4 regions of the Shouchella phoenicis genome follow, and region 4 is predicted to be linked to each of the others. Evidence: riboswitches for the same ligand, from Rfam matches in the RefSeq annotation. Region 4 holds a riboswitch; each other region holds the start of a gene.

Region 1 (5,526 bases), 1.0 Mb from region 4:
CCATTATGCCGTCAAATGAAGAAATAGCAGCTGAAACGGTCGAACTTCATCCAAATGATCTTATTCCTGCAGATTTACGTTCGTTTCAATACAATGGTTCGTTAACCACACCACCGTGCGATGAAGGTGTAAAATGGTCTGTTATTGATGAACCCATTGAGCTGTCACGCGAGCAGATTGATCGCTTTCAAGCCATTTATCCGTCAAACTATCGCCCTGTTCAAGATTTAGGAGATCGAGATGTTGGTTATCATTATCATTAAAAAAGTTGGCTTATAAAGCCAACTTTTTTGTTATCGTTGAAGCTCATCAAGAATCCAAGGTGTAGCCTCCTGCAAAGTTTGAAACATTGCATTCGCTCTTACTCTTTTTTGAATTCGCTCTCCTACAAGAACGGTTTTGCACCCTGCGGCTTTGCCAGCTTCAATATCAGGCTCTCGATCCCCAACCATCACGCTATGATTGAGATTGATATTATACGTGTTAGCTAATTCATTAAGCATTTGTGTCCCAGGCTTCCGACACAAGCAACCTGCATTCGGCTTATGTGCACAATAAGCAACATCATCAATCCTCGCACCTATCTCTTTTAATTCACTTATCATCTTGTGATGGATGCGAAGCAACATCTCTTCTTTAAGAAACCCTAATCCAATCCCACCTTGATTTGTTACAACAAATACATAAAATCCTGCATCATTTATTTGCTTAATGGCCTCAGGTACACCTTTCAGTATATAAAAATCAGCTGGCTCATTCACGAACTTCACTCTCTTGGTTAAAATTTCGTTAATCACACCATCACGATCTAAAAAAACGGCTCGATTTATCGTCCTCACATCCTTATGTACGTACATTTATTACTCTGTCTATTCTTTGTCATAATATGTGCGCTCAAAAAAAAGAAGCTGAATGGTTTCAACTTCTTTCTAGAGGTTTCTACTGTAAAGACCATTTCATAAGATACTCTTCCTTGTTTGTATCTACATTGATTTCAGTCCCTTTACAAATGAAATGATTCTCTTTATAAAAGCGAATGGCTGCTTGATTCTCTTTAAACACCCTTAGCTCAATACATGTTCGCCTGTTCTTGATCTATGATAATAACGCTGTCCCGTAGCCCTTTCTTATTGACGCAGGTTCAATAAATAGTGCAGCAAGTTCATTTTCTACCATAGATAAAAAACCTTGTATGCCGGACGCCTGCCGAATGGTATAAGTTTCCAAAAAAGGAAGATAAGCCGTTTTCATTTCTTCTTTTTTCCCTCTCCAAAATGATCGATCGACAAATGGGTGCGCGTAGATGGAGCTACGATACCAAATGTCAGCTAACTCCGCATACTCTAAATCTGTTGCTTTTTGAATATCCATTTACTTGCCTCTTTCTTCTCATAGCAAACTGTAGATAGAAGCTTCCCTTCATTCTGAAGATCGGTCTATCTTGTTAATCCTAAATGTTCACGAAACGTTTTTCCACTATAAGCCATTCGAAAAAGGCCTCTTTTTTGCATCTCAGGAACAACGAACTCAACAAAATCCGTCAAACTACCTGGTAAAGTAGGAGGCATTAAATTAAATCCATCTGCAACGCCTGCATCAAACCACCTTTCCATTTGGTCAACAATATCTTTCGGAGTGCCAATTAATGTAAAATGCCCCCCACCCGCATTCAGATACCCTACTAATTCTCGAACCGTCGGATTCTTATCACGTATCATTTCAAGTATTGTTTCGTAACGCCCAATGGGTCCATCAAATTCTTCTAAAGGCGGCAAAGTAGGGACTTTTTCATCCAGTTCCCATTGAAAACAATCTTGTCTTACAAACATACTCAGCTGTTTCAACGCGTCCTCAATCGGTAATTGCTTATCTAACACTCGCTTTTTTTCAAGCGCTTCTTCATAAGTCTGGCCTACATACGTGACGAGCCCGGGAAACACCTTAATTTGCTTCGCTTCACGTTCATGTTGGATTAATTGGTTCGTTAATTTTTCCCGATACTCTTTCGCTTGCTTGAAATTCCACGAAACTGAATAGACAGCATCCGCATATTTTGCAGCTAATGCAATCCCTTGCGGTGATGCACCTGCCTGCATTGAAACGGGCTTTACTTGTGGGCTACTTGGTGTAGTAGAAGGACCCTTCACCTTAAAGAAATCATCGTTGTGATTAATGGCTTGTATATTCGTTGGGTCAATCAATGTGTGTTCTTCACGACTTGGCTGAAACGTATCTGCGTCCCATGAAAGAAATAATTTGTCCATCAACGCAGCAAATTCATCCGCTTTCTTGTAACGGTCTCCTCGAGCTGGTAACGCCTCCATACTGTGATTAAACGCTTCACCATCTGTCATTGAAGTAACAAGGTTCCAACCTACACGACCGTTAGAAATATGATCTAAACTTAGCAGTTGTCTTGATACTGTGAATGGATTTGCAAATGTGCTTGAAACCGTGGATACGAGCCCAACATAGTTCGTGACTTGAGAAATAGCCGTTAATTTCACAATCGGGTCAAACCAAAAAGCTGGCATATCTGTTGGCTCGGCTCCTCGAAACGCTTGATTGTCAGCAAAAAAGATCGCATCAAAACATCCTTTTTCCGCCAATCGTGCTAGAGTCTGATAGTAAGAGATATTCCCAATGTCCTCTATGTAAGAATCGGGCATAAGCCACGCTGCTTGATGATGTCCACAGCCATAAAGTAAGACACCGAGATGCATCTGGTTTTCGAACGTATGCATTCCCTTCCCCTCCATTGTTTTAGTTCATCGTGAGACCACCATCTACCGTAATCGTTTGTCCGGTTATTCCACTTGCGTTTTCTGAAGCTAGATAAGCGACCATATTCGCAACATCTTGAGTCGTTGTTACCTTCTTTAATGGTGTGGATTGCGCGATTAAATCAAACACCTCTTGCGATGTCACGGCGCTTGCATCAGTCGTTTTTAAAAGCCCTCCTGAAACGACATTTGCGTTAATTCCGTGTACACCTAATTCTGAGGCGAGATTGCGCGTAAAGCCGATCAACCCTGCCTTTGCCGTTGTATATTCATGGTAGGGGACGACAGGGTTTTGAAAAAGGTTCGTTCCAATACTAATAATTGAACCCTGTTTGCGTTCTAAAAATTGAGGAAGCACACTTTGAACAACATGAAACGCTGCCTTTAATGTGCCATCGACTTGTTTCTGATAATCGTCCCAAGAAAGGTTAATAAAAGACTTTTGTTGAGAAGGATCAAATTTAAAATCGACTAGCGCATTGTTTACCACTACATCAATCTGACCGAAATAATTGGTTGCTTGCGCCATCATGGTGTCTACTTCTTCTCGGTTTGTCACATTTGCTTGAATGGCGATACTTTGGTCTTGTCCAATCTCAGACACTAGTTTCTCTGCCGCTTCTTTGCTTTTATAGTAATTGACCACAACTTGATACCCTTGATTGGCTAACGTTTTTACAATTGTTGCACCTAAACCTCTGCTGCCACCTGTTACTAATACGGTTCTTGTCATTTTTTTCGCTCCTATCCTTTTCGTTTTATACACATCTCAACCGCTCAACACTACCAATCTTTACATTTGCCTCACCTTTTTTTCTCACTAATAGAATCAAGACTAAACAAAAAAGTGCCGAGTCTGTTTTAGCCCCGGCACAATGAATGAAAGAAGACGATTCATCATAACTTTCCCACGCTGGTATTGCCCAGATCAGGTCCAAAGAGTCAAAAAGTCTCATCGCGCTTTCCTCTCAGCCCAGCTCATTGGGCTCCCCTAGTTAGTCATATATTGTTTTCAAATTCATTATATTTTTAATAATCCCTTACGTCAATTTTCGACTGCTCTTGTTTTCCTATTTTCTTTTTTCAACTCGACCGTTATAATGAGTAAAAAAACAGAATAACGAGGTGTTTCTGACAACATGATACGAAAAGCAACGAAAGAAGACTTACAAGAGATTCTTACCATTTACAACCATGCGATTCTACATACAACCTCCGTTTATTCGTACGAGCCTCATACACTCGAGATGCGTGAAACGTGGTATAACCAAAAGATCGAAGACAAGTTTCCTATTCTCGTTTTTGAAGAAGACAATCACGTCATTGGGTTCGCGACATATGGTTCGTTCCGAGCGTGGCCTGCTTATCAATACAGTATTGAACATTCCATTTATGTAGATCCCAATCAACGAAAAAAAGGAATTGCTACTCAACTGCTAACCGAAATGATTGCGTTAGCCAAACAAGATGGCTATAAAACGATGATCGCAGGGATTGATGCCACGAACGAACAGAGCATCGGATTGCATAAAAAATTTGGCTTTACACACAATGGAACGATTGAAAAAGTTGGCTATAAGTTTGATCGCTGGCTTGACTTAGCGTTTTACCAACTCATTTTCGAGTAAAAGAAAAGCTAAGACCTCAGCCGGTCTTAGCTTTATTCTTTATACAAGTTTTGTTGTCCAATTTTCACAGTTCCACGTTTCTGTGACAATATCTTGATAAAATTCTGGTTCGTGAGAAATGAGCAGAATACTGCCTTTATATGCTCGCAATGCACGCTTTAATTCTTCCTTCGCATCCACATCAAGGTGATTCGTAGGCTCATCAAGAACCAAGATATTTGACTCGCGATTGATTAGCTTACATAAGCGAACCTTTGATTTTTCTCCCCCGCTCAACACAACCATCTTGCTTTCGATGTGTTTCGTTGTTAATCCACACTTTGCTAGCGCTGAGCGAACTTCTCCTTGGCCAAGAGAAGGGAACTCTTGCCAAATCTCTTCAATACACGTATTATTGGAAACTTTCGCTTCTTGTTCAAAATACCCAATTTCTTGATAATCCCCACGTTCAACAGAGCCAGAAATCGGTGTTTGAATGCCTAATAAACTTTTTAAAAGCGTTGTTTTTCCAATTCCATTTGCGCCAACTAAAGCAATTTTTTGCCCTCGCTCCATTCGTAAGTCTAATGGCCTGGATAAAGGTTCATCATAGCCAATTACAAGCTCCTTTGTTTCAAAAATAAGCTTGCTTGTTGACCGTGCTTCTTTAAAGTTAAACTCTGGCTTTGGCTTGTCTTTTGCCAGTTCAATAACATCCATTTTATCTAGTTTTTTCTGTCTCGACATCGCCATGTTTCGCGTTGAGACACGCGCTTTGTTACGAGCAACAAAGTCTTTTAACTGTGCCATTTCTTGTTGCTGACGCTTGTAAGCCGCCTCTAATTGCTGCTTTTTCATTTCATGTACGTCTAGAAAATGATCATAGTCCCCAACATAGCGATTAAGCTCTTGATTTTCCATGTGGTAAATAATATTAATAACGCTATTAAGAAACGGAATGTCATGCGAAATTAAAATAAAGGCATTTTCATATTCTTGTAAATAACGTTTGAGCCATTCAATATGCTGTTCATCTAAATAGTTTGTCGGCTCATCTAATAGCAAAATGTCTGGTTTCTCTAATAAGAGCTTTGCGAGCAACACTTTCGTTCGTTGTCCACCACTTAAGTCTTCCA
Region 2 (5,526 bases), 2.4 Mb from region 4:
CATAAAGGTCTGTGTAAAGTTCTTTGAATCCCTTCTCACTAGTCTTTTTTCACGTATACTAGCTTTTACAACACAAGAGACGACGTAAAGGCGGTGTACGAAAATGGACAAACGGATTCATTGGATCGATGCGGCAAAAGGGCTCGGGATCATCTTGGTTGTAATGAGTCACGCACCGATGAACCCCGAATTAAAAGCATTTTTGTTCGCATTTCACATGCCATTATTCTTTTATTTATCCGGGGCCGTATTTAAACCGAGTAACCAATCACCAGTGACATTTATAAAGAAAAAGGCGAGGGGACTGTTGTTACCTTATTTTCTTTTCTCTGCCATGACCTATCTCACGTGGTTTCTCATCTTTCGTCATTTGTCGTTTACACCTGGCGAAAATGTAGACCCTTTAAATCCTTTCGCAGGGATCTTTCTTTCAACACCTGAGAATTATCAATTAACCTACAATCCGGCCATTTGGTTTCTAACATGTTTATTTTTAGTCGAACTTTTATTCTTTTTCTATTATCGCGTAAGTCGTGGCAAATGGATTGGGTTATTTCTACTAACCGCAGCAGGCTTGGGCTATGCTTCAACTTTCTTTACCTTTGCATTACCTTGGAATGGGTTCGTTGCGTTGTCAGCAGTTGTCTTCTACGGACTTGGTTTTTTAACAAAACATTTGTGGAAAACTTTTTCTTGGAAAGTGGTAATCCCACTATCCACTGCCCTGTTCACGCTTATGTACCTCATTCAATCTGTTAATGAGCGAATTGATATGCGCGGGAATATACTTGGTGAACCATACGTGTTTTACCCAGCTGCACTACTAGGAATGATTGCATTTCTATTGTTTATCCAAAAGGTACAGCACTCAAAAGGCCTATTATTCTTAGGATCAAATTCAATTGTCATCTTGCTTGTGCATATGCCTATTCTGAATACAGTTCGAGCCGCTATGCATTATGGACTCGGTGTCAATCTCGACACCGCGAATACTCTTCCTTGGACGTTATTATTTACAGGCTTAACGCTTGCTTTGACAATTCCGTTTATTTATTTCTTCAATAAACACCCGTGGTTCCTAGGAAAAAAACAGCCAAAAGAAGCCAAAGCGAAACGAACATCGCCACGTATCTCTCTACACGAAAAAGCCGTCCCATAATGTAGGGACGGTTTTTTATCTCCTTATTCAACGGGCCAACTCTCTTGTTTATACGCCATATCCCAAAACATATATTCATAACGGCTCGTATTCATAAAGATTGCTTCTAAGCGATTAAGCTCTTCTTCTGACTTAGAATCAGCAAGGGCATCTAGTGTCTCAATAAGCCAGTCTGCAATTTGACCAAATTCATCTGAAGAATACATGCGTACCCATTCTCCGTAATATTCATGATCTAAGGCGCCTGGAATTTTTGCCAACTCAAGGCCAATTTCGTAATAATTCCACGCACAAGGTAAAATGGAAGCAATCAGTTCTGCTAACGATCCTTTTTGCGCTTCCGCTAGCATCGCACTGCTATATGCTAACGTAACAGGTCCAGGAACGGTAGCTTCTAGCTCCTCGCGACTAACGCCCAGTCGCTCAGCATATGAACGGTGTAGTTCCATTTCCGTATTCAGCGTTTCATCTAATGCGGCAGCAAAACCGGACATGGTCTTTAGATCAGGGGCGAGCACCGTGCCCATCGCCATGACTTTCGCATACTCAATTAAATACTTATAATCTTGTTTCAACCAATGTTGAAACGCTTCTTTCGGCAATGTACCGTGACCAATTCCTTGGACGAAAGGATGGTTATGGCTAGCCGTCCATACAGCATCCGCGTGTTGACGAATTCGTTGCGTAAATGACATAAAATCGCTCCTTTAAGCTTCATTTAAAAAACCACTTTCTTTGATTAGGAAAGTGGCTTCACGTCATTGATGGACGAGCTAGCATACACTTCCCTACGCTAGTTCAAACTAGATCAGGTGATAAGGGTTAAGGTCTACTGCCTCTCTCAGCCAAAATGGCACCCCTAGTGGTCTTTTATTCTCTTTCTACTATCATAGATGAACGACAAACTTTGTGCAAGAAGGACGTCCATCGTTCTCCTAGCAAAAAACAAGCCTAGCGCATGACGCTTCCGCCAGAAATTTTAACAGACTCCCCTACGATATTTTTGGCTGCATCGGTTAAGAGATAAATAATCGTGTTGGCTACTTCTTCAGGTTCTGTAATTCGACCAGACGGCAAGTTTTGTTCAACTTCATTTAATTGTTCCTCATAAGAACGGCCGTTTTGCTTCGCTTTTCGCTCAATTGCACCTTTGCCCATCTCTGTATTAACAAAACCTGGACAAACAGCATTGACGCGTACTTGATTTTCAATCGCTTCTAGCGCAAATGATTGCGTAAACCCAATTAAGGCAAATTTACTACCTGCATAAGCAGAATTTCCATAGGTTCCTCTTAAACCAGACAGCGACGATACATTCACAACCGCTCCTTCTTGCTCTTGTTTCATCGATTGATAGACTTTCTGGGTTAAAAGAATAAGAGAGGTAAAGTTTGTATGCATGATGCTTGTCATCGTCTCTTCGTCCAACTCTTCCACAATCGCTCCACCGCTCATCCCAGCTGAGTTCACCAGTCCAAAAATCGGACCATGTTTCTTGATGGCTTTTTCAACGAGTTGGTTACGCTCATCTTCTACATTTAAATCTGCTGGAACGATCAAGATGTCTTGATATTCTTTTTGTAGTGCGTTTAATTTCTCTTCGTTTCGACCAGTAACCGTTACGTTAGCGCCTAGTTTAGTCAGTGTTTTAGCCGTTGCTGCACCAATACCACCAGTAGCTCCTGTTACCAAGATATGTTTGTCCTGTAACACGTCATTTGCAAAAACCATTCTGTCGTCACTCCTCGATTCATCTTTTGTTCTCTAATAACCGTTTCAGCTTCTTCTTAAACGAATGAACTTCATCTGGTAAGCTCATAACAAAAGAGAGTCCCTAATGATTAGGAAACTCTCTCAATAATGGTGCTTATTCCAAGCCCTCCCGCGATACAGAGTGAGATGAGGGCATACGTTCCTTGTCTTCTCACTAATTCATGCAGAGCTTTTGTTAATAAAATTGCCCCCGAAGCTCCAATTGGATGACCTAATGCAATCGCTCCGCCGTTTGGATTTAAACGCTCATCATCCATTTTCATTCCCCACTCATGTAAAACCGCAAGGGCTTGCGCAGAAAATGCTTCATTCAATTCAATTACATCTAAGTTTTTAAACGTTAAACCCACCTGCTTTAAGGCTTTAGCTGTTGCTGGAACAGGACCCAGTCCCATCTCTTTTGGAGAGACCCCTGCCGCTGCTTGTGCGATAATTTTTGCTCTTGGTTTGGCTGATAATTGCGTTAATCCCTTTTGTGATGTTAATAAAATCGCAGCAGCTCCATCGTTCCGACCTGAGCTATTGCCCGCCGTCACTGTGCCACCTTTTTTGAAGACAGGCTGTAAGGTTGCCAATTTCTCAATCGGCGCTAGGCGTGGATGCTCATCTTCAGAAAAGAGCAGTGTGTGCTTCTTTTGCTTTATTTCAACAGGTGTAATCTGAGACTGAAACCGTTCTGCCTCAATCGCACGGGCTGCTTTTTTTTGACTAGAATACGCAAACAGATCCTGATCTTCGCGGCTAATCCCATACTTTTCTGCTAAGGTTTCTGCAGTAAAGCCCATCGTAAATTCACCGTACTGCTCTTTTGGCTGTGACCGTGGCTGACTCTCCGTGTTCGGATCTAGCAATACGCCATTGCCTGCCCCTAACCCGAAACGAGCACCACGCAGATAGTATGGAGCCGTACTCATACTTTCAACCCCACCAGCAACAACAACATCTGCAAGCTGACTCATAATTTGCTGGGCCCCACTATTTACTGCTTGAAGCCCTGAACCACATTGCCTGTGAATTGTGTAAGCTGGAATCGCTTCAGACCAACCTGCTTTTAACAGCCCTATCCTTGCTATATTCGGCGAATCAGTACTTTGTTTTCCTTGACCGACAATGATTTCGTCGATGGCATCTAACTTTCCATCCACTCTTTTGACAAGCGACTCAAGCGTGTGGGCAAGCAATTGATCATCGTAATGTTGGGCTAGCGAGCCGCCTATTTTCCCAATAGGGGTTCGAACAGCTTCCACAATGTAAACGTCATTACCTTTCGTCATACGTATAAAACCCCCTTCCAGACTTTCGGCCAAGCCTTCCTGCTTTAACGTACTTGACGAGGAGGGGACACGGACGATACGTTTCCCCGAGTGTTTCATATAAATAAGTCATATTTCGCAAGCGTGTATCAAGCCCGACTAGATCGGCTAATTCTAATGGTCCCATTGGGTGATTTAAACCGAATTTCATCGCTTTATCCACATCTTCTACAGACGCAACACCTTCCATGACAAGATTCATTGCTTCATTACCGATTAGTCCATTCATTCGACTTGTCACAAAACCTGGAAACTCGTTCACCTCCACTGTCTCTTTGTTCAGGCCTTCTGCCACTTGTTTCACTTGCGCAAACGTCTCGTCTGACGTATCCAGCCCTCGTATAATTTCCACAAGCTTCATTTTGTGAGCAGGATTAAAGAAGTGCATCGCAATGCATTTTTCTGGACGCTCGGTTTGTGCGGCAATTTCTGTTGGACTCATGGTTGATGTATTTGTTGCAAGAATCGCTTCTTGTTTGCAAAATCGATCAAATTGTTGGAAGAGCTTTATTTTTAATGCGATATCTTCAAGAACGGCTTCAATCACGAGGTCGGCATTCCTGCATGCTTCTTCTAACGAAATCGTATACGTAACACGCCGAATTAATCGCTGTGCATCTTCTTTTGATACCTTCCCTCGCTGCAACGCTTTCTCTGCTTCAATTGCGATAAACTGCTCCGCATCGGTTAACGCTTGATCTGATTGATCGGTGATCATAACGGGAAATCCATGCTGAGCGGCAGTATAAGCAATACTTCTGCCCATGACACCTGCACCAACAATTGTTACTTGTTTCATTTGCTATTCCTCCGTTTCGCTTCAACCAAGCCACGTTCTACGACATAACGCATCACGTTTACAACTCGCTCTGGTGTGGGATAAACGGGAAATTGATGTTTTTGATAAAGCGACATTGCCTGAGGGGCAATCATGTCCGCACCCAATCGACCAACGACAATCGGTTTATTCGTTAATTCAAATACATCTAGGATGGCTTGTGCAATGACGGTTGCACCTGGATCGGCATTCGTGGTTAACATCACAATCACCGCGTCAATGTCAGGATCATTTGCTAGCGCTTTCAATACTTGTTTAAACATTTCTGGTTTCGCAATGACCTCAGCAGTCACATCAACTGGATTTTGTGGGGAACCAAAAACAGGAATTAGCGAACGAATTTCTTCCATTGATTGGGTTAAGATCGGAACTTCTAGATGCTTTTGCGCGCATAAATCTGCAATAACGCTACATGCTCCACCAGATGCGGTCATAATCCCAAT
Region 3 (5,526 bases), 730 kb from region 4:
TCACCTTTAACGCTTTTTTGCATCATTGCCCGCTTTTTTATGGTATACTTTGGTATTATAGCACGTAAATAAACTCGAAAAGAGGTGAAATGTACGTGTTCTTATTAAATCAATTAGTCTCGACTCGCAAAAAAATTAAAGGTCAAATTGCGAATGGATTAACGCTAATTAATTTAGGCCTTGGGATAACCGCAATTATGTTTATTTTACAAGGAAGTATTTGGTACGGATTTTTATTTATCGCTCTCGCGGCTTTATTTGATCGCTTTGATGGAATGGTAGCTAGACGATTAAAAATTGAATCAGAACTCGGAAAACAACTTGATTCCTTAAGTGATCTCGTGTCATTTGGTGTAGCCCCTGCTCTACTCGTTCAGCAAGCCACATTAATGCCATTGAGCTTTGTAGGTGGACTTGCCGTTGTTCTATTTATTTTATGTGGTGCTTTAAGACTTGCACGCTTTAACATTACAGATTCTCCCAATGAATTTATTGGATTACCGATTACTGGCGCAGGATGTATCCTAGCTTTTTCAACACTCTTTAATGACCAATTACCCGAAACATTTTTTGTTATTTTTATGATTTGTTTATCTGGTTTAATGATTAGCAACATTAGGGTAAAGAAAGTGTAACGCTTCATTCAACATGAATCGCCAAAAATTGATTCATAAGTCTATTTTTATTGCTTAACTGGCTAAAATTACTGCTTTTAGCTTGACAGTAGCAGGATTCATGAGTAAATTAAGGGCAGGCAGTAACGTCTGCCCGCTTTAAAAGCGGATTTCAAGTATACATATTATTCTCGTGTAAAAGAATAATACGTTATTCTATGTAAAGAAAAGGAGTTTTTACAGATGAACAAAACAGATCTGATTAATGCAGTTTCCGAGCAAGCAGAAATTTCTAAAAAGGACGCGTCAAAAGCAGTTGACGCTGTATTTGAAGGTATTACGGATTCTCTAGTAAACGGAGGGAAAGTTCAACTTGTTGGATTTGGTAGCTTCGAAGTTAGAGAACGTTCAGCAAGAAAAGGACGCAACCCGCAAACAGGAGAAGAAATCGAAATTCCAGCAACTAAAAACCCTGCGTTCAAGCCTGGTAAGCAATTAAAAGACGCAGTCAACTCATAAGATTCGCACAAACTGTATAAAATAAATTCCACTAGGGGTGCATGAATGCTGAGAAAAGGGAAACCTTTAACTCTTCAACCTGATCTAGGTAAAACTAGCGTAGGGAAGTGGGAAAGCAATGACTATTGCTCAAAAAAACGGCCGCCTCTTTCTATGCGGTCGTTTTTTTGTTTTGAAAGGATGGAATATATAATGGAATCAGTACGTCGTGCACTGACAATAGCCGGTACAGACCCAACAGGTGGAGCGGGAATTCAAGCTGACATTAAGACGTTTCAAGAACTAGAGGTTTACGGCATGTCTGTCTTGACATCGATTGTGGCACAAAACACAACTGGTGTTAGAGGCATTCATCACCTTCCAATTGAGATGATTGAAATGCAGTTAGATGCAGTGCTGGAGGATATTTGTCCTCACGCCATTAAGACAGGCATGATTGCGCAAAAAGACATGATGACGCTTTTAAGTAATAAACTGGCTAAGCTTACGAACGTTCCATACATTTGCGATCCAGTTATGATGGCTAAGAATGGCGATTCCCTACTTGAAAAAGATGTACGTTCGTTTTTGCGAGATACGCTAGTTCCTCTAGCCACCATCGTTACACCAAATATTGCGGAAGCAGAAGATTTAGTTGAATTCAAGATAGCATCCATTGACGATATGAAGAAAGCAGCCAAACGAATTGTTCATGAACTTGGCGCTACTTGCACGGTTGTCAAAGGGGGGAGCCTCCAAGGAGATGCCATAGATGTATTCTATAGCGCGAGCGATGGCTATCATACTCTTGACGCACCACGAACGGATACAAAGCACACACATGGAACAGGATGTACGTTTTCTGCCGCCATTAGCGCAGAATTAGCAAAAGAGACTTCTGTTTTTAAAGCTGTTCAGAAAGCAAAGCACTATACATCTTCTGCCATTGCCTATTCGTTAAATATAGGACACGGATATGGCCCGACAAACCATTGGGCACACCGCCTCCACTCCAATACAACTCCCCTTTAAAACCACCTTTAATAAGTAGAAAAAAGCCTACCACTTATTCGGTAAGCCTTTTTTCTACCATTATGCGATTCGTACAATTCTTAATGCTGCACCTTGGCCATCCACTAAAACAGCGGCACCTAACAATCCAAATAACTCAAGCTCAATTAAATCACCAGCTGCTAAATCTGCTACAACATTCCCTGGTATATTCGTAACAGCCACACCCGGAGATACTTCCGAAGAAGCAAGTGGTGTTCCGTTAACAGTAAGTCGTAATCCTAACAACAGTCCAGCTGTAAGATTTACATTATAAGAAATACTATACGTTCCTGCTGTGTCAATTGTAAATCCATCTCCTGTTGCCGTAATTCCTGCGGCTAGCTGATTATCAGGAACCGGAACCGTCGTACCTCCAAGAATAACTGCAATTGTTGATCCGCCATTCGTACCGAATGCATACGTAGACGTTAGCGCTTCACCTGTAGGGCTTGCCGGACCTGTTGGACCTGCTGGGCCTGTTGGACCCGTGACTCCAAGGCCAGGAAGGACTAATTCAAAGTCAGCTGATGCACCTGGTGTTCCTGTTGGAGCATCCACTAAGACGCGGTAAACAGAACCTTCAAATGACACTAACTGTCCCGCCGTCAATGCTGGAGCAGTTGCTGGATCAAAAACGGTCACACCATCCAGGCCTAGTCCCGTTACACCAGTCGGACCGATTGGACCGGTTGGGCCTGTAATCCCATCTAATCCGGTCGGGCCTGTTGGACCTATGGGACCTGTTATTCCATCTAATCCGGTCGGGCCTGTTGGACCTATGGGACCTGTTATTCCATCTAATCCGGTTGGGCCTGTTGGACCTACGGGACCTGTGACTCCATCTAATCCCGTTGGACCGATTGGACCTGTTGGACCTGTGACTCCATCTAATCCCGTTGGACCGATTGGACCTGTTGGACCTGTTGGACCTGTGACTCCATCTAATCCCGTTGGACCTACTGGACCTGTTGGGCCTGTGACTCCATCTAATCCCGTTGGGCCTGTTGGACCTATGGGACCTGTAATGCCTGTAATCCCAGTTGCTCCCCCATCACCAATAATGAGTTCATATTCAGGTGATGTTCCTGGAACACCTGCAGGTGCGTTCACTAGCACTTGATAGACGCTTCCGTTAAATGAGGTGAACTGACCTGCTACTAAACTAGGTCGCACAAGTTCATTAAATGGAATAATATTATCTAATCCGATACCTGTTACCCCAGTGATACCAGGCGCTCCCGTTGGACCAGTCGGTCCTGTTGGACCCGTTGGACCTGTTATTGCCGTTATCCCAGTTCCTCCACCAGGAGGTCCTGTTGGGCCTACCGGGCCGGTCGGTCCTGTTGGGCCTGATCCAGGGAGAAAACCTCCTCCATTACGAGGAGTTCTCGAAAAACGTTGAATGTTATCACAATTAAAATAATCCATATATTTATAGCTCCTCCTATTTTATTGCTGTATATGAACAGCTTATAAATCGTATGCTGCGTGCACATACTTTGATTGTGTGGTCGACATGCATGTACTGAGATAAAAGACCCAATTTTCTTCGTGTATGGATTTACTATAAGCAGAACCCAACATTTTTTTACGTTCTTACCACAAAAAATCCATACAACATTCACAAAATAATACGTCTTTTCATTTTTTTGTCTAGATTCTCTTTAAAAAATAGACATACAAGCAATTGATCTTTATAATCTGCTTATGCCCATTTAATACATATTTAGGTAAGGAGACATTTCATTGGAGAATAAACCTGTCGGTAAACTGACAAATGTTTTTTATTGGACACTGGGAATTTTAATCATCTTTGTTGCAATTGGTATTATTTTTCCTTCTCAGCTAGAATCTGTAACCGCAACCGTCCGAAATTTTATCGCCGATGTTTTTGGCTGGTATTATTTGATTGTCGTTACGATCTTTTTATTAGTCTGTTTGTTTTTTGTTGTAAGTCCTTTTGGAAAACTGCGCTTAGGAAAAGAAGATGATCGACCTGAGTACGGCTATTTAACGTGGTTCGCCTTTTTGTTTAGTGCCGGTCTCGGAGTTGGACTTTTGTTTTTCGGTGCAGCTGAGCCAATTGCCCATTACGCAATTGAAGCACCTACAGCAGATGAGAATACAGGTCAAGCGGCGTTAGAATCGTTAAAATATGTCTTCTTGCATTGGGGTTTTCATGGTTGGGCAATTTATGCCATTGTAGCGATCTGCCTCGCTTATTTTAACTTTCGCAAGGATATGCCAGGCTTAATAAGTGCCACTCTTTCTCCACTCATTAACCCTAAAGGATTCTGGGGACAAATGATTGATGTTATTGCCATTGTTGCAACTTTATCAGGAATTGCAACAACGTTAGGATTTGGTGCGGCACAAATGAACGGTGGAATTTCTTTTTTAACAGAATTCCCAAACAGTTTTGGATTACAGCTCGTCATTATTATCGTTATCACTGTATTGTTTTTACTTTCCGCGAGTACCGGTTTAGATAAAGGAATTCGAGTATTGAGTAGCATGAATATGGTCTTAGTTATGCTCATGTTATTGTTCTTCATGATTTTCGGCGCTTCTCTATACTCACTTAATTTGTTTACAAATACACTCGGACAATACATACAATCATTACCTGAGTTAAGTTTTAATATTGCACCAAATAGCTCTGAGCATCGTGAATGGATTAACGCATGGACACTTTTCTATTGGGCATGGTGGATGGCTTGGTCTCCATATGTCGGAACATTTATTGCTCGTGTATCACGAGGGCGAACGTTAAGAGAGTTTGTTATTGGTGTATTACTTGTTCCTCCTATCGTAGGGTTTATCTGGTTCTCATTTTTAGGCGGCACAGCAATCTCAATTGAATCACAAGGGTTAGCTGCGATTTCATCCTTAGCAGAGGAAGAAGCTCTCTTCGGAGTATTGGAAACCATGCCGTTTAGTACCATTTCTTCCTATATAACGATCTTCTTAATCGCTGTCTTTTTTATTACTTCTGCCGATTCGGCTACACATGTTTTAGGTAGCCAATCGACTAATGGTTCCCTTAATCCGCCAACGAAAATAAAAATTCTGTGGGGCATTCTGATGTCAACAACCGCAGCAGTTTTGTTATATAGTGGCGGTTTACAAGGGTTGCAAAATACAATGATTGTCGTCGCATTTCCATTTTCTATTATTATGTTGCTAATGGTCGTTTCCTTATTTAAAGCATTGCGCCATGAACATTTAAAAAAAGAAGTCAATCAGAGACGCTTATTAAGAGAAATTGCTGAGCTACGCCAATTTAAAAGTAAACAAGAACGAGCGGAAAAAAGACGATTAAAAGAAGAACGAAAAAAGAAAAAAAGTGAAGAACGTCCAA
Region 4 (5,526 bases):
AAAGCTTGCAGCCAACGTATAGATTATTAATTGGTGAGAGTGGAAAAAGCCAAGCCTTTGAGATTGCGCTGAAGTTAGGATTACATCCAAGCATCGTTGATGAAGCGCACCACATTTCTTATGGACATGAAGGCTCTTATCAAAATCGATTTTCACAAGAGACGTTACAAGCAGATGAGTTCCGTAAGCAGGTGATTGTGAACCGTCATGCGAACAAACAGAAAAAACGTCAAGTCCAAGATGTAAAGCAGTTTCAGCAAGGAGACAACGTGACCGTGCAAGCTTCAAATGAAACAGCGATTGTTTATAAAGGACCAGACGATAAAGGCAATTATGTTGTGCAAATTAAGGATGAAAAACGAACAATTAATCACAAACGCTTAACCCTGCACATTCCAGCTGCAGATCTCTATCCAGCTAATTACGATTTCGATATTATTTTTAAAAGTAAAGACTATCGAAAAGTGAAAAATGACCAGAACCGTAAGCATATGGACGGCGTTTGGTTGGAAGAGGAAGAGTGAACAAAAAGCCGCACAACAATGTGCGGCTTTATTTTACGTTAATTGTGATTGTAGCTGATCCTGCTCAGTTAGTGCTTTTAACGCAATTGTATTTAGGATATTAACTGGCTTGTTGTAGTGCGGTTGGAAGAAGAAGTCGCTAAATGCTAGGTCTTCAACGGTCATCCCTTGTTGTATACAAACAGATAACGTATTCATCAGCTGTGTTTGGTCGATTTTACTTAACACTTGTGCGCCAATTAAACGCATCGTATCTTGATCATACACAAGCTTCAGCTTCACTTCTGTCGCAGTTGGCATAAAGGTTGGGCGTTCGTGATCCACAAGTGTAGTGGAACGAACATCTAATCCGTACATCGCTGCGCCTTCTTCTGTTAAGCCTGTGGAAGCCATATTCAGGTCGTAAAGTTTTAACCCTGATGTTCCTTGTGTACCTCGATATTTAATGGTGGGCTTTACAATATTGTACGCAACGAGTGTCCCCATCTTTGTCGCATTTGTGGCGAGAGGGATATAGGCGTGATGCTGAGCTGAATTGTGAAACACTGAGCAATTATCGCCAGCGGCAAAGATCGATGGGTCGCTTGTTTGCATGTAATCATTCACAAGCAGTGCGCCATTCTCTAGGGTGTCTAGTTCGCCTTTTAACAATTCTGTCTGTGGTCGGAATCCGACACAGAGTATGACAAGATCAACATCGTGGGTCGTTTTGCTTGTTTGGATGGCCGTAACTTCTCCGGCTTCATTACCGGCGAATGCCTCAACTTTTTCATTTAGCGCCAAGCGAATGCCTTTTGCTGTTAATGTCTGTTCAACCTCATCAGTAAATTCGCGGTCGAGATATTTGTTTAAGACACGGTCTGCGCCTTCAATGAATGTCACATCTTTTCCATATGCTTCAAACGCTTCAACAAGCTCTACACCAATATAGCCAGCACCGACAACAGCAATTTTATTTGCATGGGTGGCTTTTTCAATAATCTCTTGGGCTTGTGCATAGTTTTTGCATAGTTGAATGTTCTTTAACCCAACACCTGAAATCGGTGGAACAATTGGGGAAGAGCCAGTGGTATAGACAAGCTTATCGTAGGAATCATTAAACTGTTCACCTGTTTCCAAATTCTCCACAACAAGAGTCTTTTCCTGTCGGTTGATCGAGTGGACATTGTGACGAACACGCATCTTCGCTCCAAGTGCTTCTAATTCCTCTGGGGAAGAGTAAAAGAGCTTTTGAGCATCATCGACGACACCGCCGACATGTAGTGCAATTCCGCATGAAAGAAAGGAGACGTTGTCGTTTCGCTCATATACCGTAATAGCTGCTTCTGGATGAAGTCGAAGTAAGTTTTTAACCGTTTGTGTCCCTGCATGTGTACAACCAATAACAATAATTTTCAATGAAAAAACCTCCTGAATTTATATTGTGAAATACTGAGCATGTTTAGTTATAAAAAGAAGGAGAAAACACTCCTCGATTTGACTTTGTGAAGAAATGAGCAAGTAAAAATGAAGACCATCTCTATTTGCTTACAATATAAGACTAACACATTGTGAAATGGTGAGCAAGTAGTTTATGCAAATACCATAGTCTTTTCTTTATAGACTATGGCAAGTTTGTTAGTTCTTCTTTGCTAAGAAAGCCATTGTGTCGCTTTTGGCCGTATATGGCTTTCCAGTCACATCACTATATACCTCTTTAGTGCTAAAGCCGGCTTCTTCTAATTCTGTTTGCAGCATAGGTTTAGTGAAATATTGATTCCAAATATAATAGGTTTGAGTATCATCTGCGGTCATTACATTTGTTTGTTCAAGGCTAACGCGTTCGTCTGGATAAGTACAATTTTGTTGAAGTTCAAGATGATTTTCAGGCGACCAAAAGCCGCCGTGTTCATGATGATTCCAATAGCGTTGGTCTGAAAATCGTTTGAATTTCTCTTCTGTAAACACGTCTAAAAACAATTGACCCCCAATGTTTAAGCTGTCATAGATACGTTGTAAAACTTGCTTTCGTTCTTCTTTTCCAAGCGCACCGTAATCACAATAAATGAGTAAGGCAAGATCAAACTCGGGCTTCAATTGAACCGAGAGATAATCTTGATTAATATACGTAATGGGAAGACCTTTTTTCTTCGATTGTTCTTGTGCGTATTGAATGGAGTGGGAAGAAATATCAATTCCCGTGACAGTATGCTGTAATTGTGCAAGCGGTTCACAATAGAGCCCAGGTCCACAGCCAAAATCAACAATTTTTGTAGGCTTTTCATTTAAAATGTGTTGATGAATGAAATGAACAGAAGTTCCAACCGTACCAGCGTGTCGACTAGCACCTTCATGATCTTGACTTAAGTGGGCATCCAATAAAAAAGGCGCAATGTGAGGGTCCTGCCAAAACATATTTTTATTTCTTGCAAAGAGAGCAGGGCGTTTGATGGTTTCTAAAAGTGTGCGGTTCATGGTGAATGAGTCCTCCAATTCTTTTTTTTCATACAAAAAAACCGCAGAGCTCTGCTCTACGGGGTAAGTTGGTGACCGTAGTGAGCAAAACATGAAAACAGTGATCACAAAGAAGCGTTGCTTGGCTCTAGCAACTGTTTATCTCCCATATGATTCCTTGTTTTTCAATGTTTTACTCGTTTCCAGTCATCGTCAAGTTTGTGTCAATCCAACTTCGACGATGCCGAATGTCGTCACCGATCCTTTTAGTATGATGCCGCAATTATAACGTCAGAAAAAGAGTGACGCAAGTATTTATTGAATTAATTATACAAACGTTCTTATTACTTTGGTAAACTAAGGAAGGGAATAATTAATTGAATAAAAACACCACTAGGGGTGCGCAAAGCTGAGAGAGGCAAGGATGTCTTAACCCTTATGAACCTGATCTAGATGATACTAGCGGAGGGAAGTGGCTGAACCGAATGTGCTGTTTTTTTTCGTTCAACACTTCTTTTCCTATAAAAGAGGTGTTTTTTATTTTTGAGGAGGAAGAAGCAGTGGATTTGTTAATGAAACAAGTAGATGAACGAGAAGAAGAGTTAATCCAACTTGTGAAAGATCTAATTTCGTTTGAAACACCAGCGCCGCCTGCTCGAAATACGGCAGGAATCCAAACATTTATTGCGGAATACTTAGAAGAATTAGGGGCAACGGTTGATCAGTGGGACGTTTATGAAGGGGATCCGAATGTAGTTGGCACATTAAAAGGATCGTATTCAAATGCGTTTCACAGTTTGATTCTAAATGGTCACGTTGATGTCGCTTCTGTCGATAAGGATGAGGTGTGGAGGACGTCCCCTTTTTCTGCCGAGGTTATGGATGGAACGATTTACGGTCGTGGTGCTGCAGACATGAAAGGTGGTCTTGCTGCTTGTTTGTTTGCACTAAAACTTGTATCTGATCATGGTTTGAAGTTAAAGGGAGATGTCTTTTTACAATCGGTTATCGGAGAAGAAGTGGGGGAAGCAGGGACGAAGCAATGTTGTGAGCATGGCTATCAAGCAGACTATGCGATCGTAGCGGATACAAGTCACTGTGCAATCCAAGGTCAGGGCGGCGTTATTACAGGTTGGATTACCATTAAAAGTCCGACCACGCACCATGACGGCACGAGAAGACAAATGGTTCATGCAGGTGGAGGCGTGCATGGAGCAAGCGCAATTGAAAAAATGACAAAAATGATTACGGCTTTGCAAGAGTTAGAACGACATTGGGCCATTACAAAATCGTATCCTGGATTCCCTTCAGGAACCAACACGATTAATCCAGCCGTTATTGAAGGTGGACGGCATCCTGCTTTTATTGCGGATGAATGCCGTTTATGGATAACTGTTCATTTCTATCCAGATGAAACGGTTGAAGAAGTCACAAAACAAATCGAAAACCATCTTCTTGCTGTTGCACAGGGAGATGTCTGGCTCCGAGATCATCCACCGTTGTTTAAATGGGGCGGAGAATCCATGATTGTTGATCGTGGCGAGGTGTTTCCTGCATTTTCAGTTGACCAAGAACATGCTGCATTCTCGATGGTTGCGGAAGCACATGAAGCGGTTTTTGGAGCACGACCAGATGTGGAAATGTCTCAAACGGTAACAGATGGAGGATGGCTAGCCTCTTACGGTATCCCAACGATTCTTTATGGACCAGGGAAATTAGAACATGCGCATGCCGTGGATGAGCAACTAAAAATTGAGGAGCTCGTAAAATATACAAAGTCGTTGCTTCGTTTTATGATTAGCTGGTGCAACACGCCAAAAAGTAGCGCAGATTAATGCGCTACTTTCTTACCACAAGGTGGAGAGTGGTCCGTGTTCGCCAAAGACAGGGTCATGACTTGGCTTCGGGACTTGTGTGATCTTTTGGATATGCTTTTCTTTTTCCACAGGATCACCAGTACATAAATCGTAAGGAACACCATCCGGGTACGCACCAATCACTGTGAAAGATTCACTACTTTCAATAAGCTTATGACCCGTTCCAGCAGGTAGAATGAGCACATCTCCAACACCTACTTCGAGCTGTTCGCCGGAAACACCACCGACTTGTAGGGTCGCTTCACCTTGCATCACAACTAATACTTCATGGGCGTTACTATGATAGTGATGGTAATCAAAAATGCCACCACGCCAAGAGTTATACCATTGATTCTCTTTTAAAATCTCTTCAATGCTGTCTTCTTTTTCAATTACTGCTTGATAATGCACAAATGGATAGCTCGGATGGTTTGGAACTTGACCATCATCGTTAAAATAAAGGTGCTTCACCGTAACTTGATTTAAATCGCGCATCTGAAAATCCTCCCATTCCCCTTTTATTATCTATACCACCCATATGAGAGCGCAAACATAAAGATGATCAATAAATGTGAAAATAAAGTCGTTTACGAAACATGAAAGCGGGTAAGATACTTCCAAATATAACCATAGTGAGGTGGTAAAGATGAAGCGAAAATTAATGAAAGCTGAACAAGATCGTGTGATCAGTGGCGTTTGCGGGGGAATTGCAG

Evidence for each region. Region 4 has a riboswitch for thiamine pyrophosphate ahead of ABC361_RS03840 (acetylornithine deacetylase). Riboswitches for the same ligand answer to the same signal wherever they lie in the genome.
Region 1: linked by a shared signal. The riboswitch ahead of ABC361_RS09325 (3-oxoacyl-ACP reductase) and the one ahead of ABC361_RS03840 (acetylornithine deacetylase) in region 4 are both predicted to bind thiamine pyrophosphate.
Region 2: linked by a shared signal. The riboswitch ahead of tenA (thiaminase II) and the one ahead of ABC361_RS03840 (acetylornithine deacetylase) in region 4 are both predicted to bind thiamine pyrophosphate.
Region 3: linked by a shared signal. The riboswitch ahead of thiD (bifunctional hydroxymethylpyrimidine kinase/phosphomethylpyrimidine kinase) and the one ahead of ABC361_RS03840 (acetylornithine deacetylase) in region 4 are both predicted to bind thiamine pyrophosphate.

The regions. Positions count from the first base shown of each region.
Region 1 is NZ_JBDFMQ010000001.1:1,716,530-1,722,055, reverse strand. Features, by position in the region: gene ABC361_RS09345 (carbonic anhydrase) at 1-263, shown strand, start outside; gene ABC361_RS09340 (D-glycero-alpha-D-manno-heptose-1,7-bisphosphate 7-phosphatase) at 294-830, opposite strand; gene ABC361_RS09335 (GNAT family protein) at 1,096-1,371, opposite strand; gene ABC361_RS09330 (LLM class flavin-dependent oxidoreductase) at 1,437-2,744, opposite strand; gene ABC361_RS09325 (3-oxoacyl-ACP reductase) at 2,764-3,516, opposite strand; TPP riboswitch at 3,672-3,786, opposite strand; gene ABC361_RS09320 (GNAT family N-acetyltransferase) at 3,923-4,411, shown strand; gene ABC361_RS09315 (ABC-F family ATP-binding cassette domain-containing protein) at 4,451-5,526, opposite strand, start outside.
Region 2 is NZ_JBDFMQ010000001.1:3,111,289-3,116,814, forward strand. Features, by position in the region: gene ABC361_RS16665 (acyltransferase family protein) at 104-1,159, shown strand; gene tenA (thiaminase II) at 1,183-1,854, opposite strand; TPP riboswitch at 1,928-2,030, opposite strand; gene ABC361_RS16675 (SDR family NAD(P)-dependent oxidoreductase) at 2,111-2,890, opposite strand; gene ABC361_RS16680 (thiolase family protein) at 3,001-4,206, opposite strand; gene ABC361_RS16685 (3-hydroxyacyl-CoA dehydrogenase family protein) at 4,193-5,044, opposite strand; gene ABC361_RS16690 (acetate--CoA ligase family protein) at 5,041-5,526, opposite strand, start outside.
Region 3 is NZ_JBDFMQ010000001.1:1,404,242-1,409,767, reverse strand. Features, by position in the region: gene pssA (CDP-diacylglycerol--serine O-phosphatidyltransferase) at 90-635, shown strand; gene ABC361_RS07660 (HU family DNA-binding protein) at 858-1,133, shown strand; TPP riboswitch at 1,157-1,256, shown strand; gene thiD (bifunctional hydroxymethylpyrimidine kinase/phosphomethylpyrimidine kinase) at 1,326-2,144, shown strand; gene ABC361_RS07650 (BclA C-terminal domain-containing protein) at 2,205-3,593, opposite strand; gene ABC361_RS07645 (BCCT family transporter) at 3,912-5,526, shown strand, end outside.
Region 4 is NZ_JBDFMQ010000001.1:670,335-675,860, forward strand. Features, by position in the region: gene ABC361_RS03820 (endonuclease MutS2) at 1-524, shown strand, start outside; gene ABC361_RS03825 (FAD-dependent oxidoreductase) at 558-1,922, opposite strand; gene ABC361_RS03830 (class I SAM-dependent methyltransferase) at 2,142-2,978, opposite strand; gene ABC361_RS03835 (hypothetical protein) at 3,070-3,246, shown strand; TPP riboswitch at 3,343-3,445, shown strand; gene ABC361_RS03840 (acetylornithine deacetylase) at 3,443-4,792, shown strand; gene ABC361_RS03845 (cupin domain-containing protein) at 4,805-5,308, opposite strand; gene ABC361_RS03850 (PspC domain-containing protein) at 5,460-5,526, shown strand, end outside.